Regions from separate parts of the Streptomyces sp. V2I9 genome, predicted to be linked through region 2. Evidence: riboswitches for the same ligand, from Rfam matches in the RefSeq annotation. Region 2 holds a riboswitch; each other region holds the start of a gene.

What was found. Region 2 has a riboswitch for cyclic di-AMP ahead of QFZ71_RS24225 (M23 family metallopeptidase). Riboswitches for the same ligand answer to the same signal wherever they lie in the genome.
Region 1: another riboswitch for cyclic di-AMP. It lies ahead of QFZ71_RS11065 (transglycosylase family protein); the one in region 2 lies ahead of QFZ71_RS24225 (M23 family metallopeptidase).
Region 3: another riboswitch for cyclic di-AMP. It lies ahead of QFZ71_RS18875 (C40 family peptidase); the one in region 2 lies ahead of QFZ71_RS24225 (M23 family metallopeptidase).

What each region holds. Positions count from the first base shown of each region.
Region 1 covers NZ_JAUSZJ010000002.1:2,541,109-2,545,039, reverse strand. The annotation lists gene QFZ71_RS11075 (cytochrome P450) at 1-546, shown strand, start outside; gene QFZ71_RS11070 (transglycosylase family protein) at 725-1,735, shown strand; cyclic di-AMP (ydaO/yuaA leader) riboswitch at 2,024-2,206, shown strand; gene QFZ71_RS11065 (transglycosylase family protein) at 2,212-2,916, shown strand; gene eno (phosphopyruvate hydratase) at 3,241-3,931, shown strand, end outside.
Region 2 covers NZ_JAUSZJ010000002.1:5,522,161-5,526,091, reverse strand. The annotation lists gene QFZ71_RS24230 (GntR family transcriptional regulator) at 121-828, opposite strand; gene QFZ71_RS24225 (M23 family metallopeptidase) at 1,020-1,814, opposite strand; cyclic di-AMP (ydaO/yuaA leader) riboswitch at 1,828-1,995, opposite strand; gene QFZ71_RS24220 (pitrilysin family protein) at 2,219-3,589, opposite strand; gene QFZ71_RS24215 (pitrilysin family protein) at 3,616-3,931, opposite strand, start outside.
Region 3 covers NZ_JAUSZJ010000002.1:4,232,834-4,236,764, reverse strand. The annotation lists gene pcrA (DNA helicase PcrA) at 1-1,383, opposite strand, end outside; cyclic di-AMP (ydaO/yuaA leader) riboswitch at 1,642-1,808, shown strand; gene QFZ71_RS18875 (C40 family peptidase) at 1,807-2,988, shown strand; gene QFZ71_RS18870 (hypothetical protein) at 3,089-3,442, opposite strand; gene QFZ71_RS18865 (C40 family peptidase) at 3,686-3,931, shown strand, end outside.

The sequences.
Region 1 (3,931 bases), 3.0 Mb from region 2:
GTCAACCTGATCGGCAACGGGATGTACGCGCTGTTGCGCCACCCCGGACAGCGGTCGCGGCTCCAGGCGTCCCTGGAGGCGTCCCCGGTGCCGGGGGAGAGCGAGCTGCTGGACACCGGGATCGAGGAACTGCTGCGGTACGACGGGCCGGTGGAGATGGCGACCTGGCGGTACGCCACCGAACCGCTGACCCTGGGCGGCGAGGAGATCGCCGCCGGGGACCCCGTCCTGGTGGTGCTCGCGGCGGCCGACCGCGACCCGGAGCGGTTCGACGATCCGGACACCCTGGACCTCGCGCGGCGTGACAATCAGCACCTCGGGTACGGGCACGGCATCCACTACTGCCTGGGCGCACCGCTGGCCCGGCTGGAGGGGCGGACCGCGCTCGCCACGCTGCTGAGACGCCTCCCCGACCTGCGACTCGCCGCCGATCCCGCCGATCTGCGCTGGCGCGGCGGGCTCATCATGCGGGGGCTGCGCACCCTTCCGGTCGCGTTCGAACCGGGCGAGCCGACCGCGAAAGGTGACTCGCTGTCAACTCTGTGACTTTCACGTGATCTGCGCTGCATCGACTTGTGACATACGTTCGGGTCCCGCTAGGTTCACGGTTCGACGCGTGGGTCGCACGTTGCGCACGCGTCACTCGGACACCGGGCGCGGAGGGCGCGATCCCGCCGCGCGGCGTCCGGGCACCCAGCTTGTCAGTCGCACGGAAGGCATACCCATGGGCTCCGCGAACGGCAGACACCGCCGACCTCGCCAGGCACCCGCCCTCATCGTCGCCGCGGGGGTGACGGGGTCGGCCATCGCCATCCCGCTGCTCGGTGCGAGCGGCGCGCACGCGGCCGACTCGGCCACCTGGGACCGGGTGGCGGAGTGCGAGAGCGGCGGCATGTGGAGCGCCGACCTCGGCAACGGCTACTACGGCGGGCTGCAGTTCTCGCAGGAGACCTGGTCGGCGTACGGCGGCACGGAGTTCGCACCCCGCGCCGATCTCGCCAGCCGGTCGCAGCAGATCTCCATCGCCGAGAAGGTCCTGGCCGACCGGGGTCCCCGGGCGTGGCCGAGCTGCGCGGTGATCTCCGGCCTCGCCACGGACGGCGTTCTGCCCGGCGTCGACCCCGGCACCGCGCCTTCCCCCGACCCGACGGCCGACCCCACGACCGATCCGGCCGATGAGGCGGGCGCCGGCGACACGGCGGATGAATCCGGCACGTCCGGTGAAGCCGACGGGTCCGGAACGAAGGGGGAGGAAGGTGACAAGGCGGGCAAGGGGGGTGCGGAGAAGGGGGCCGAGGCCCCCGACTCCCCGGTGACGCCCACCGTCCCGCCGGCCCCCGGCGCGGACCCGTCGACCGCCCCCGACGCCCCGGCGGGCGAGGGCGGCAAGCACCGCGGCGCCCCCGCGCCCGAGGAGGCCGGCCAGGAGGACGGCCCGCGCGGTTCCGGCCGGCACGCTTCGCGTGGCGAGGGCGACGCACGGGACGGCGGCGCGACGGGCACGTACACGGTGCGGGCCGGTGACAACCTCTGGGTCATCGCCGACGTGCAGGAGCTGCCCGGCGGCTGGACCGGGCTGTACGAGGCCAACAAGGACGTCCTGGGCTCCGACCCGGACCTGATCCTGCCCGGCCAGAACCTGGACCTGGGTCTGGGCCGGGACGCGGGCAAGGGTGGCGACCAGGACGCCGACCCGACCGCCCCGGAGCGTGCCGAAGAGCCCGTCGGCCACTGATCCCGGCGGGAAAATGCCCCGAAAGCGCGGGCAGTTCAGAGACCTATGTCCACTTTTGTGTAAGTGAGACATGGGTCTCTTTGCTTCAACTCACGCATTTCGCCCGGCCGATCCGGGCGCATCGCCCCCGACCTGCGGAAACGGATGGGTCTCGGTGGCGAGTTCGGGCCGATTGTCCTCTATGTCCGTCCTTGAATGTCGGGGTTGGCTGTGTTTACGGTCTAAGCCGCTCGCACCGCGGGCCCCGACGACCGTCACGCCGAATCCTGCCGGCGGCCGGAGGGAACAGACGCGCAAGCGCCGTAGGCAGGAGCGGGGGACCCAGGTAAGCCGCCGGGTCCGGACGCCTCGTCGAGAAGACGGGGGCGTACGGAACCGGCTAGGGGTGAAGACGTGCGCAAGGACGCACGGCCGGGCAACTCATCAGCCCGAACCCGACAGCTCACCTCGTAGGCGTCGGTGAGGAGATTCGTTCCATGCTGCTGAACAGCAAGGGCAAGCACCGCCGCCCGTCCAAGGCCGTCCGTATCGCCACCCTCGCGGGTGTCACCGGCGCGGCCGTCGCCGTCCCGCTGATGGGCGCGACCACCGCTTCCGCCGCCTCCGTCGAGACCTGGGACGCCGTCGCCCAGTGCGAGTCCGGCGGCAACTGGTCCATCAACACCGGCAACGGCTACTACGGCGGCCTTCAGTTCTCCCAGTCCAGCTGGGCCGCCGCCGGCGGTACGCAGTACGCCGCGCGCGCCGACCTGGCCTCCAAGGACCAGCAGATCGCCACCGCCGAGAAGCTCCTCGACATGCAGGGTCCGGGCGCCTGGGCCTGTGCCGGCGCGGGCGGTCTGACCGACGACGGCGTGGACCCGGGCGTCAACACCGGCTCCGGCCGGTCCCAGCAGGCGCAGCCCGAGCGCGAGGCCGAGCAGCCCGCCACGCGCTCCGAGCAGCGCTCCGCGCCGCAGGCCGAGAAGAAGGCCGAGAGCAAGAAGACCGTCACGACCCCGACCGGCGAGAAGGTCCAGAAGGGCGACGGCGAGTACAAGGTCAAGACCGGCGACACCCTGAGCAAGATCGCTCAGAAGGAAGGCGTCAAGGGCGGCTGGAGCAAGCTCTTCGAGCTCAACGACGACATCGTCAAGGACGCGAACCTGATCTTCCCCGGTCAGCAGCTCCACCTGAAGTAACCGCCGTCTCTCCTCCCCGGAGGGAGGGCGTCCGGCGGCTCCCTCCCTCGCACGGCTTCCCGGCCCGGCGCGCTCGTCCCCCCAGCGCGCCGGGCCGGGTTCTTCGTGGGAGCGGGAGAGCGGATGAGCGCGGCCGCGTTCACCTCTTGTGGTTACCGCTCGGTAGATTTCTAGAGTTTCGCCCCGATACGCGCACCCTCGGGTCCTTTTTCGTCCCAGGAGTCGGGCGGTCGGCCGGTCAACGCGGCCGGGCCGGATAGGCTCGGGTCGCAAGGCCACAGTGACCCTGCACAACCAGTGTCAGATCCCAGAAGGAGATGCCTCGTGCCGTCCATCGACGTCGTCGTAGCCAGGGAAATCCTCGACTCCCGCGGCAACCCCACGGTCGAGGTCGAGGTCGGCCTCGACGACGGCAGCACGGGCCGTGCTGCCGTTCCGTCCGGTGCCTCCACCGGTGCGTTCGAGGCCATCGAGCTTCGTGACGGTGACCCCAACCGCTACCAGGGCAAGGGCGTCGAGAAGGCCGTCCTCGCCGTCATCGAGCAGATCGGCCCGGAGCTCGTCGGGTACGACGCCACCGAGCAGCGCCTCATCGACCAGGCGATGTTCGACCTGGACGCCACCGAGAACAAGGCGTCGCTCGGCGCCAACGCCATCCTCGGCGTCTCGCTGGCCGTCGCGCACGCCGCCTCCGAGGCGTCCGACCTGCCGCTCTTCCGCTACCTCGGCGGCCCGAACGCGCACCTGCTGCCCGTTCCGATGATGAACATCCTGAACGGCGGCTCGCACGCCGACTCCAACGTGGACATCCAGGAGTTCATGATCGCGCCGATCGGCGCCGAGTCCTTCTCCGAGGCCCTGCGCTGGGGCGCGGAGATCTACCACACGCTGAAGAAGGTCCTCAAGACCAAGGGCCTGTCCACCGGACTCGGCGACGAGGGCGGCTTCGCCCCGAACCTGGAGTCCAACCGCGCCGCCCTGGACCTCATCGTCGAGGCCATCAAGGAGGCCGGGT
Region 2 (3,931 bases):
CCCGGGGGTCACGGCTCTTTCGCATTCAGAAAAAAGGGGGGACGCCCCGCGAATTTCGGGGGTGCGGGCAGCGCGGAACGCATTCCGGCTTTTCGCCTCTCCCTGTATACGACTTCTCTGTTAATGGCGGACGCCTGCGGTGTTTACGCCATGTTGCGGCGTGCTCACACGGGCGGCGGGCGGTGTGCGGTGCCTCGGGAGATCCGGGCGGCGCAGCCGGTGGGCCCCGGCGGCGCGTTCGGCGTGCTGGGCGCTGAGCGCCCTCGCCCGCTCCGCGTCACCGCGCGCCACGGCGTCGACGATCGCCCCGCGCTCGGCCCAGGATTCGACGGGGCGGGCGGGCTGCTCGACCGTGTACATCCAGTCGATCTTGTGCCGGAGCTGGGTGAGCAGCGCGATGAGGCCGGGGCTGCCGGACGCCTGGGCGAGAGTCTCGTGGAACCAGCCGCCCAGGGCGCGCAGGTCCTCCCCCTCACCACGGCGGGCGCGCTCCTGCCCCAGCCTGACCAGGCCCCGCAACACCTTGAGGTGGGCCTGGGTACGGCGCCGGGCGGCGCGGGCCGCGCTCAGCGGCTCCAGGAGCGTGCGCATCTCCAGGAGGTCGGCCGCCTCCTGGACGGTGGGTTCGGCGACACAGGCGCCGGCGTGCCGCCGGGTGACCACGAAGCCCTCGGACTCCAGCGTGCGCAGAGCCTCGCGGACCGGGACGCGGGAGACTCCGTAGCGGCGGGCCAACAGCTCCTCCGTGAGGCGGCTGCCGGGCCCGTGGACTCCGGAGACGATGTCGTCACGCATGGCCCTGCATACCGCCTGCGCGGGAATGCGCATATCCGAACCTCCGCCTCGATCCCCGCGAAACGCGGCCGCCCGACGTCTGTTCCGCGACTCTATGACAATCCGCCGGAATTTCCGATGGCAGGCCGGAATTCGGGGATACCCCCGGGCCGGAATTGCCGTAGGCCCCGGCGGACGCCGGGGCCTACGGGCGGGGCCGCGCGGATGGATCGCGCGGAGGTGTGTCAGACGTTCAGACCGTGGGAGCGCAGGTAGCCGACGGGGTCCATGTCGGAGCCGTAGTCGGGTGTGGTGCGGGCCTCGAAGTGCAGGTGCGGGCCGGTGGAGTTGCCGGTGGAACCGGAGAGGCCGATCTGCTGGCCGGAGGAGACGCTCTGGCCGACGGAGACGCCGATCGAGGAGAGGTGGCCGTACTGGGTGTACGTGCCGTCCGCCATCCGGAGCACGATGTTGTTGCCGTACGCGCCGCCCCAGCCGGCCTCGACGACCGTACCGGCTCCGACCGCGACGACCGAGCTGCCGGAGGCGGCCATGAAGTCCACGCCGGAGTGGCTGCCGGAGGACCAGAGCGAACCGCCGCTCTTGTAGCCGGTGGTGACGTGGGAGCCGGCGACCGGGAGGTGGAAGGCGTTCAGCCGGGCACGCTCGGCGGCGCGGGCGGCGCGGGCCTTCTCCTCGCGCACCTCCTCGGCGCGGGCCTCGGCCTTGCGTGCGGCCTCCGCCTTCGCCTTGGCCTTGGCGGCGGCCTCGGCCTTCTTGCGGGCGATCTCGTCGGCCTGCCGCTTCTGGGCGTCGGCCTGCGCGTCGATCCGGTCGGCGAGTGTGGCGTCGAGGTCGAGGGCCTGGGAGAGGCCGGCCCCGGTGGACTTGGCGGCCTCGGAGTCCGCGGCGAGCGCCGGGGAGGACAGCGAGCCGATGACTCCGGTGGTGGCCAGGGCCGCGATGCCGGCGACCTGGGCGCTCCGGCGCGTGAGGCGGCTCGGGGCACGGTGCTTCCCGGTGGCACGGGTGAACGCCATGGAGAGGCTGATCCTTTCCTTCCTTCTCGCCTACCGGGTTAGCTGACGGGTTCGGAGCAGGAAGGTCTCCTACGGATTCCCGCGCCGGTTCACGGCACGGACCTCCGATTCACCCCAGGGACTGCGATGGGTCCCCGGCTCCCCGGGCTCGCGCCTGACGGGGACTCGGCGATGACTGCCCGGCGCCACGGACGCGGCACAAGGTGGCGGACAGCCGAGCCGACGCTAGGCGGCGCGACTTCCCATCGCCAAACGGACGAGGGGTTCTGTCGCACATCCCACAGGACATACCGGCACTCATTATCTGGAAGGTGATGAAGTTACGTAAACGGTCAAAAGAGCAGGACCCCGACGAAGTGTTTCCCGTCGGGGTCCTGTGCGCAGCGGTGCGCCGCAGGAAGGCGTCAGCCGGAGACGACCGACACCTCACCGATGCCGAGCGCCTTCACGGGCTCCTCGATCTGCGCGGCGTCCCCCACGAGGACGGTGACGAGGCGGTCGACCGGGAACGCGTTGACCACGGCGGCGGTCGCCTCCACGGTGCCGGTCTCGGCGAGCCGGGCGTAGAGGTGGGCCTGGTAGTCGTCGGGGAGGTGCTGCTCGACCTGGTCGGCCAGCGTGCTCGCGACGGAGGCGGCGGTCTCGAACTTCAGCGGGGCGACGCCCACCAGGTTCTGCACGGCCGTCTCGCGCTCGGCGTCGGTCAGCCCCTCGGCGGCCAGGGTCCGCAGGACCTTCCAGAGGTCGTCCAGAGCCGGTCCGGTGGACTCCGTGTCCACCGAGCCGCTGATCGCGAGCATGGCGGCGCCACCCGAGTCGGGGCCGGAGGAGCGCAGCACCTGGGCGAAGGCGCGCACCCCGTAGGTGTAGCCCTTCTCCTCGCGCAGCACCCGGTCCAGCCGGGAGGTGAGGGTGCCGCCCAGGCAGTAGGTGCCGAGCACCTGGGCGGGCCAGACGCGCTCGTGCCGGTCGGCGCCGATCCGGCCGATCAGCAACTGGGTCTGGACCGCGCCGGGGCGGTCCACGATGACCACGCGGGCGGTGTCGTCCGCGGTGATCGGCGGTACCGGACGGGTCTGCCCGGCGTTGCCCGACCAGTCTCCGAGGGTGTCCGCGAGCAGCGCGTCCAGGTCGATGCCGGTGAGGTCGCCGACGATGACGGCCGTCGCGGTGGACGGGCGGACGTGCGCGTCGAAGAAGGCGCGCACGGCGGCCGCGTCGATCCGCCGGACCGTCTCCTCGGTGCCCAGCCGCGGCCGCGACATCCGGGACGTGGCCGGGAACAGCTCCTTGGAGAGCTGCTTGGCGGCGCGCCGGGACGGGTTGGCCCGCTCGTGCGGGATCTCGTCGAGCCGGTTGCCGACGAGGCGCTCGATCTCGCTCTCGGCGAAGGCCGGGGCCCGCAGCGCCTCGGCGACCAGGCCGAGGGCCTTCGCCAGCCGGGAGGCCGGGACCTCAAGGGAGACCCGGACACCGGGGTGGTCCGCGTGCGCGTCGAGCGTGGCGCCGCAGCGCTCCAGCTCGGCGGCGAACTCCTCGGCGCTGTGCTTGTCGGTGCCCTCGGAGAGCGCCCGCGACATGATCGTGGCCACCCCGTCCAGGCCCTCGGGCTCGGCCTCCAGGGGCGCGTCCAGGAAGATCTCCACCGCGACGACCTGCTGGCCGGGGCGGTGGCAGCGCAGCACGGTCAGCCCGTTGGGCAGCGCGCCGCGCTCGGGCTCCGGGAAGGCCCAGGGGCGGGCCGTGCCGGGCGTGGGCTGCGGGTGGAACTCCATGGCTACTCCAGTCACGGCGGCGTCGCTCACTTGGCCGCCCCCTCGTGCGCGTCCTCGGTGCCCTCGTCGGCCTGCTCGCCGTCGGCGTCCCCGGCCGGCTCGATGGGCTCGTAGACCAGCACCGCCCGGTTGTCGGGGCGCAGGGACGCCTCGGCCGCCGCGCGCACCTCCTCCGCGGTGACGTCCAGGACCCGCCCGACCGCGGTCAGGGCGAGCTGCGGGTCGCCGAACAGGACGGCGTAACGGCACAGTTCGTCGGCGCGTCCGGCGACGGTGCCGAGCCGGTCCAGCCACTCGCGCTCCAACTGCGCCTGTGCCCGCTCCATTTCCTCGGGGGTGGGC
Region 3 (3,931 bases), 1.3 Mb from region 2:
GGCCAGGACGTCCCGGACCTCCTTGCGCTCGTAGAAGCGCACGCCGCCGACGACCTTGTAGGGCAGGCCGACACGGATGAGGATCTCCTCGAAGACACGCGACTGGGCGTTGGTGCGGTAGAAGACCGCGACGTCGCCCGCCTTGGCGTCGCCCGCGTCGGTGAGCCGGTCGATCTCGTCCGCGACGAACTGGGCCTCGTCGTGCTCGGTGTCCGCGACGTACCCGGTGATGCGGGCGCCGGAGCCGGCGTTGGTCCAGAGGTTCTTGGGGCGGCGGCTCTCGTTGCGCTCGATGACGGCGTTGGCGGCGGAGAGGATCGTCTGCGTGGAGCGGTAGTTCTGCTCCAGCAGGATCGTCGTGGCGCTCGGGTAGTCCTCCTCGAACTGGAGGATGTTGCGGATGGTCGCGCCCCGGAAGGCGTAGATCGACTGGTCCGCGTCACCGACCACGCACAGCTCGGCGGGGGCGTCGTGCTCCCCGGCCGGGCCGACCAGCTCCCGTACCAGCGTGTACTGGGCGTGGTTCGTGTCCTGGTACTCGTCGACGAGAACGTGGCGGAAGCGGCGGCGGTAGTGCTCCGCGACGTCCGGGAACGCCTGGAGGAGGTGGACCGTCGTCATGATGATGTCGTCGAAGTCCAGGGCGTTCGCCTCGCGCAGGCGGGCCTGGTAGAGCGCGTACGCCTGGGCGAGGGTCTTCTCGAAACCGTCCGCCGCCTGCCCGGCGAAGGTCTCCTCGTCGATGAGCTCGTTCTTGAGGTTGGAGACCTTGGCGGTGAAGGACTTCGGCGGGTAGCGCTTGGGGTCCAGGTCCAGATCGCGGCAGACCAGGGCCATCAGGCGCTTGGAGTCGGCGGCGTCGTAGATCGAGAACGATGAGGTGAAGCCGAGCTTCTTCGACTCGCGGCGCAGGATGCGGACGCACGCGCTGTGGAAGGTCATGACCCACATCGCGTTGGCGCGCGGGCCGACGAGCTGCTCGACGCGCTCCTTCATCTCGCCGGCGGCCTTGTTGGTGAAGGTGATGGCGAGGATCTGACCGGGGTGGGTGCCGCGCTCGGCCAGCAGGTGGGCGATGCGGTGGGTGAGCACCCGGGTCTTGCCGGAGCCGGCCCCGGCGACGATGAGCAGCGGGGACCCGGCGTGCACGACGGCGGCGCGCTGCTCGGTGTTCAGCCCGTCGAGCAGCGCGGCGGAGTCGATCGCCGGGCGCGGGTGGCCGTCCCGGTAATAGCCGTCCCGCGGCGGCGGGGGCGCGTCGTGGACGCCCTCGAAGAGTCCCTCCGGCACCGCTTCGGGCGCGTGGTCCTCGGGGGGCGGCGGGGGGCCGTCCTCCGCGGGCTGGAGGCCGGTCAGGAAACTGTCGTCAAAGAGGCTGCTCATCGCCATCCGAGTCTAGGCGGACGCACCGACAACCTTCCGCCGAAGCCGCCGAGCGGACGTCCGGGACCGGACGCACGGAGAGCGGACGCGCACGTTCCGTGAGGGAGTGCCCGGTGGGAGGGGGTGCGGGACCTCCGTTCCGGGCAGGTCACGAAAATGTATCGGGCATATCGCTCATCGTCCTTCCCAGCGGCGGGGCGCTTTGGCTAGCGTGCTCGCTCAGGTGATCCGTACCTCCCTGGGGCGAACCGCGCCCGACGGCCACCTCTGCCGAATCCGTTCTGCCGACCCGGCCGTCCGGAACCGGGGACCCACACGCAGAACCGGGGTGAATCGGTCCGTGCCCTCGCATGCGGACCGTAGGACAGCCTTCCGTTCCGTCCGAACCCGACAGCTAACCCGGTAGGCGGTCCACGGAAGGAGATGCCGGTCTTGGCATCGCATCGCAAGCCGCGTACGAAGGTGCGCACCACCCCCGCCGTCGGGCTGACGACGGCCGCGCTGGCCTCCGTGACGCTGCTCTCCACGCAGAGCGCCACGGCCGCCCCCGCCGAGCCGAAGCCCGCGATCGAGGAGGTCCGGAAGAAGGTCGACGCCCTGTACCGGCAGGCGGGTGCCGCGACCCAGGAGTACAACCGGGCCAAGGCCGCCTCCGGGACGCAGCAGAAGAAGGTCGACGCGCTGCTCTCCGACGTGGCGAAGCGGACCGAGAAGATCAACGAGGCCCGCCGGGCGCTGGGGTCCTACGCGGCGGCCCAGTACCGCAGCGGCGGCATCGCGCCCACGGCGACGTTCTTCCTGGCGGACGACCCGCAGGGGTACTTCGACCAGAGCCGGCTGATGGACCGGGCGACGGAGCGGCAGCAGAAGGCCGTGAGCGAGTTCCGTACGCAGCAGGCGTCGGCGGCGAAGAAGCGCGCGGAGGCGGTGAAGAGCCTGGAGACCCTCACCGAGACGCAGGCCACGCTCGCCTCCAGCAAGAAGGCCGTGCAGAGCAAGCTCACTGAGGCGCGCGGCCTGCTGTCCCGGCTGACGGCCGAGGAGAAGGCGCGGCTGGCGGAGCTGGAGCGCAAGAAGGAGGCCGAGGCCAGGGAGAAGGCGGCGCGGCTGGCCGCCCGGCAGGCCGCCGAGGCGAAGGAGCGGGCCGCGGCCGAGGAGAAGGCCCGCGAGGAGGCCGCGGAGGAGTCCGGCGGCACCTCGGGCGGCGGCACGGGTACGGGGACCGGCTCCGGTTCCGGCACGGGCAGCGGCTACGCCGCCAAGGCGGAGAAGGTGCTGGCCTTCGCCCGCGCCCAGATCGGGAAGCCGTACGTATGGGGGGCGACCGGCCCGTCGTCGTACGACTGCTCGGGGCTGACGCAGGCGGCCTGGCGGGAGGCGGGGGTGACGCTGCCCCGGACCACCTGGGACCAGGTCGAGTTCGGCACCCGCGTGGCCACGGCCGATCTGCAACCGGGTGACCTGGTCTTCTTCTACGACGACATCAGCCACGTCGGGATCTACAAGGGCGAGGGGATGATGATCCACGCTCCGAAGCCGGGTGCGAACGTGCGCGAGGAGTCGATCTACTCCATGCCGATCTACGGGAGCGTGCGGCCCGCGTGACACCGGGGCGGGGGCGGTCCGTGACCGGCCGCCCCCGGCGTGTCGCGTCCGGTCTCAGGTCCGGACCGCGTCCGGTCTCAGGTCCGGACCGTGGCGAGTCTCAGGTCCAGACCGTGGCGAGGAAGATGTTGACCACGGTCAGCCCGCCGACCGCCATGAACGCGCCCTTGTCCACCTTCTCCTCGTCGCGCTTGACGTAGACCAGGGCGAGGATCACGACCAGCAGTGCCAGCTTGATGCCGATCTTGACGTTGTTGACGGCCTGGTCGTCGGCCTGGTTGAGGCCGACCAGGGCGATGCCGGTGATCAGCATGGTCAGCGCACCGTGGAGCATCGCGGGGGTGAACCGGGCGGTCCCGGCGCCCACGGCCTTCATCTGGGTCAGGAAGCCGCCCAGCAGGGAGGCGATGCCGATGATGTGGAGGGCGACGACAACGTTGATGAGTACGTCCATGGCTCCGGAGCCTAGCCATGGCCAAAGTTTTACCTTGCAGTGGGGCAAGCCTTCCTTGCGCACTTCCTCCGCTATCGACCGGCTTGACCCGGTACGGGGTCACATCGGCGATCATCGGCGAGCGGCGAAACGTCACTTCAGGGCAATAGCTGTCATGGCACCTCTTTTCCCTGCGCCGGGATTAGCGTCCTTCCCGGACCCGCCGCTCCCCGGCGGGCAGCCGAGAGGAAGGATGCCGCCCCCGTGGCAGCGCACCGCAGGTCAGCCCATCGAAAACCCAAGCAGCGCCCCCTCACCGGCTCTGCTGCCCGCACCGCCGCCACCCTGGCGCTCGCCGGGGCCGCCACCGCCGGCTCGGTCACGCCTGCGGGCGCGGCCCCCGCCGAACCGGCCCCCACCGCCTCCCAGGTCCGGGCGAAGGTGGACCGGCTGTACCACGACGCCGAGGTCGCCACGGAGCGGTACAACGGGGCGAAGGAGAAGGCGGAC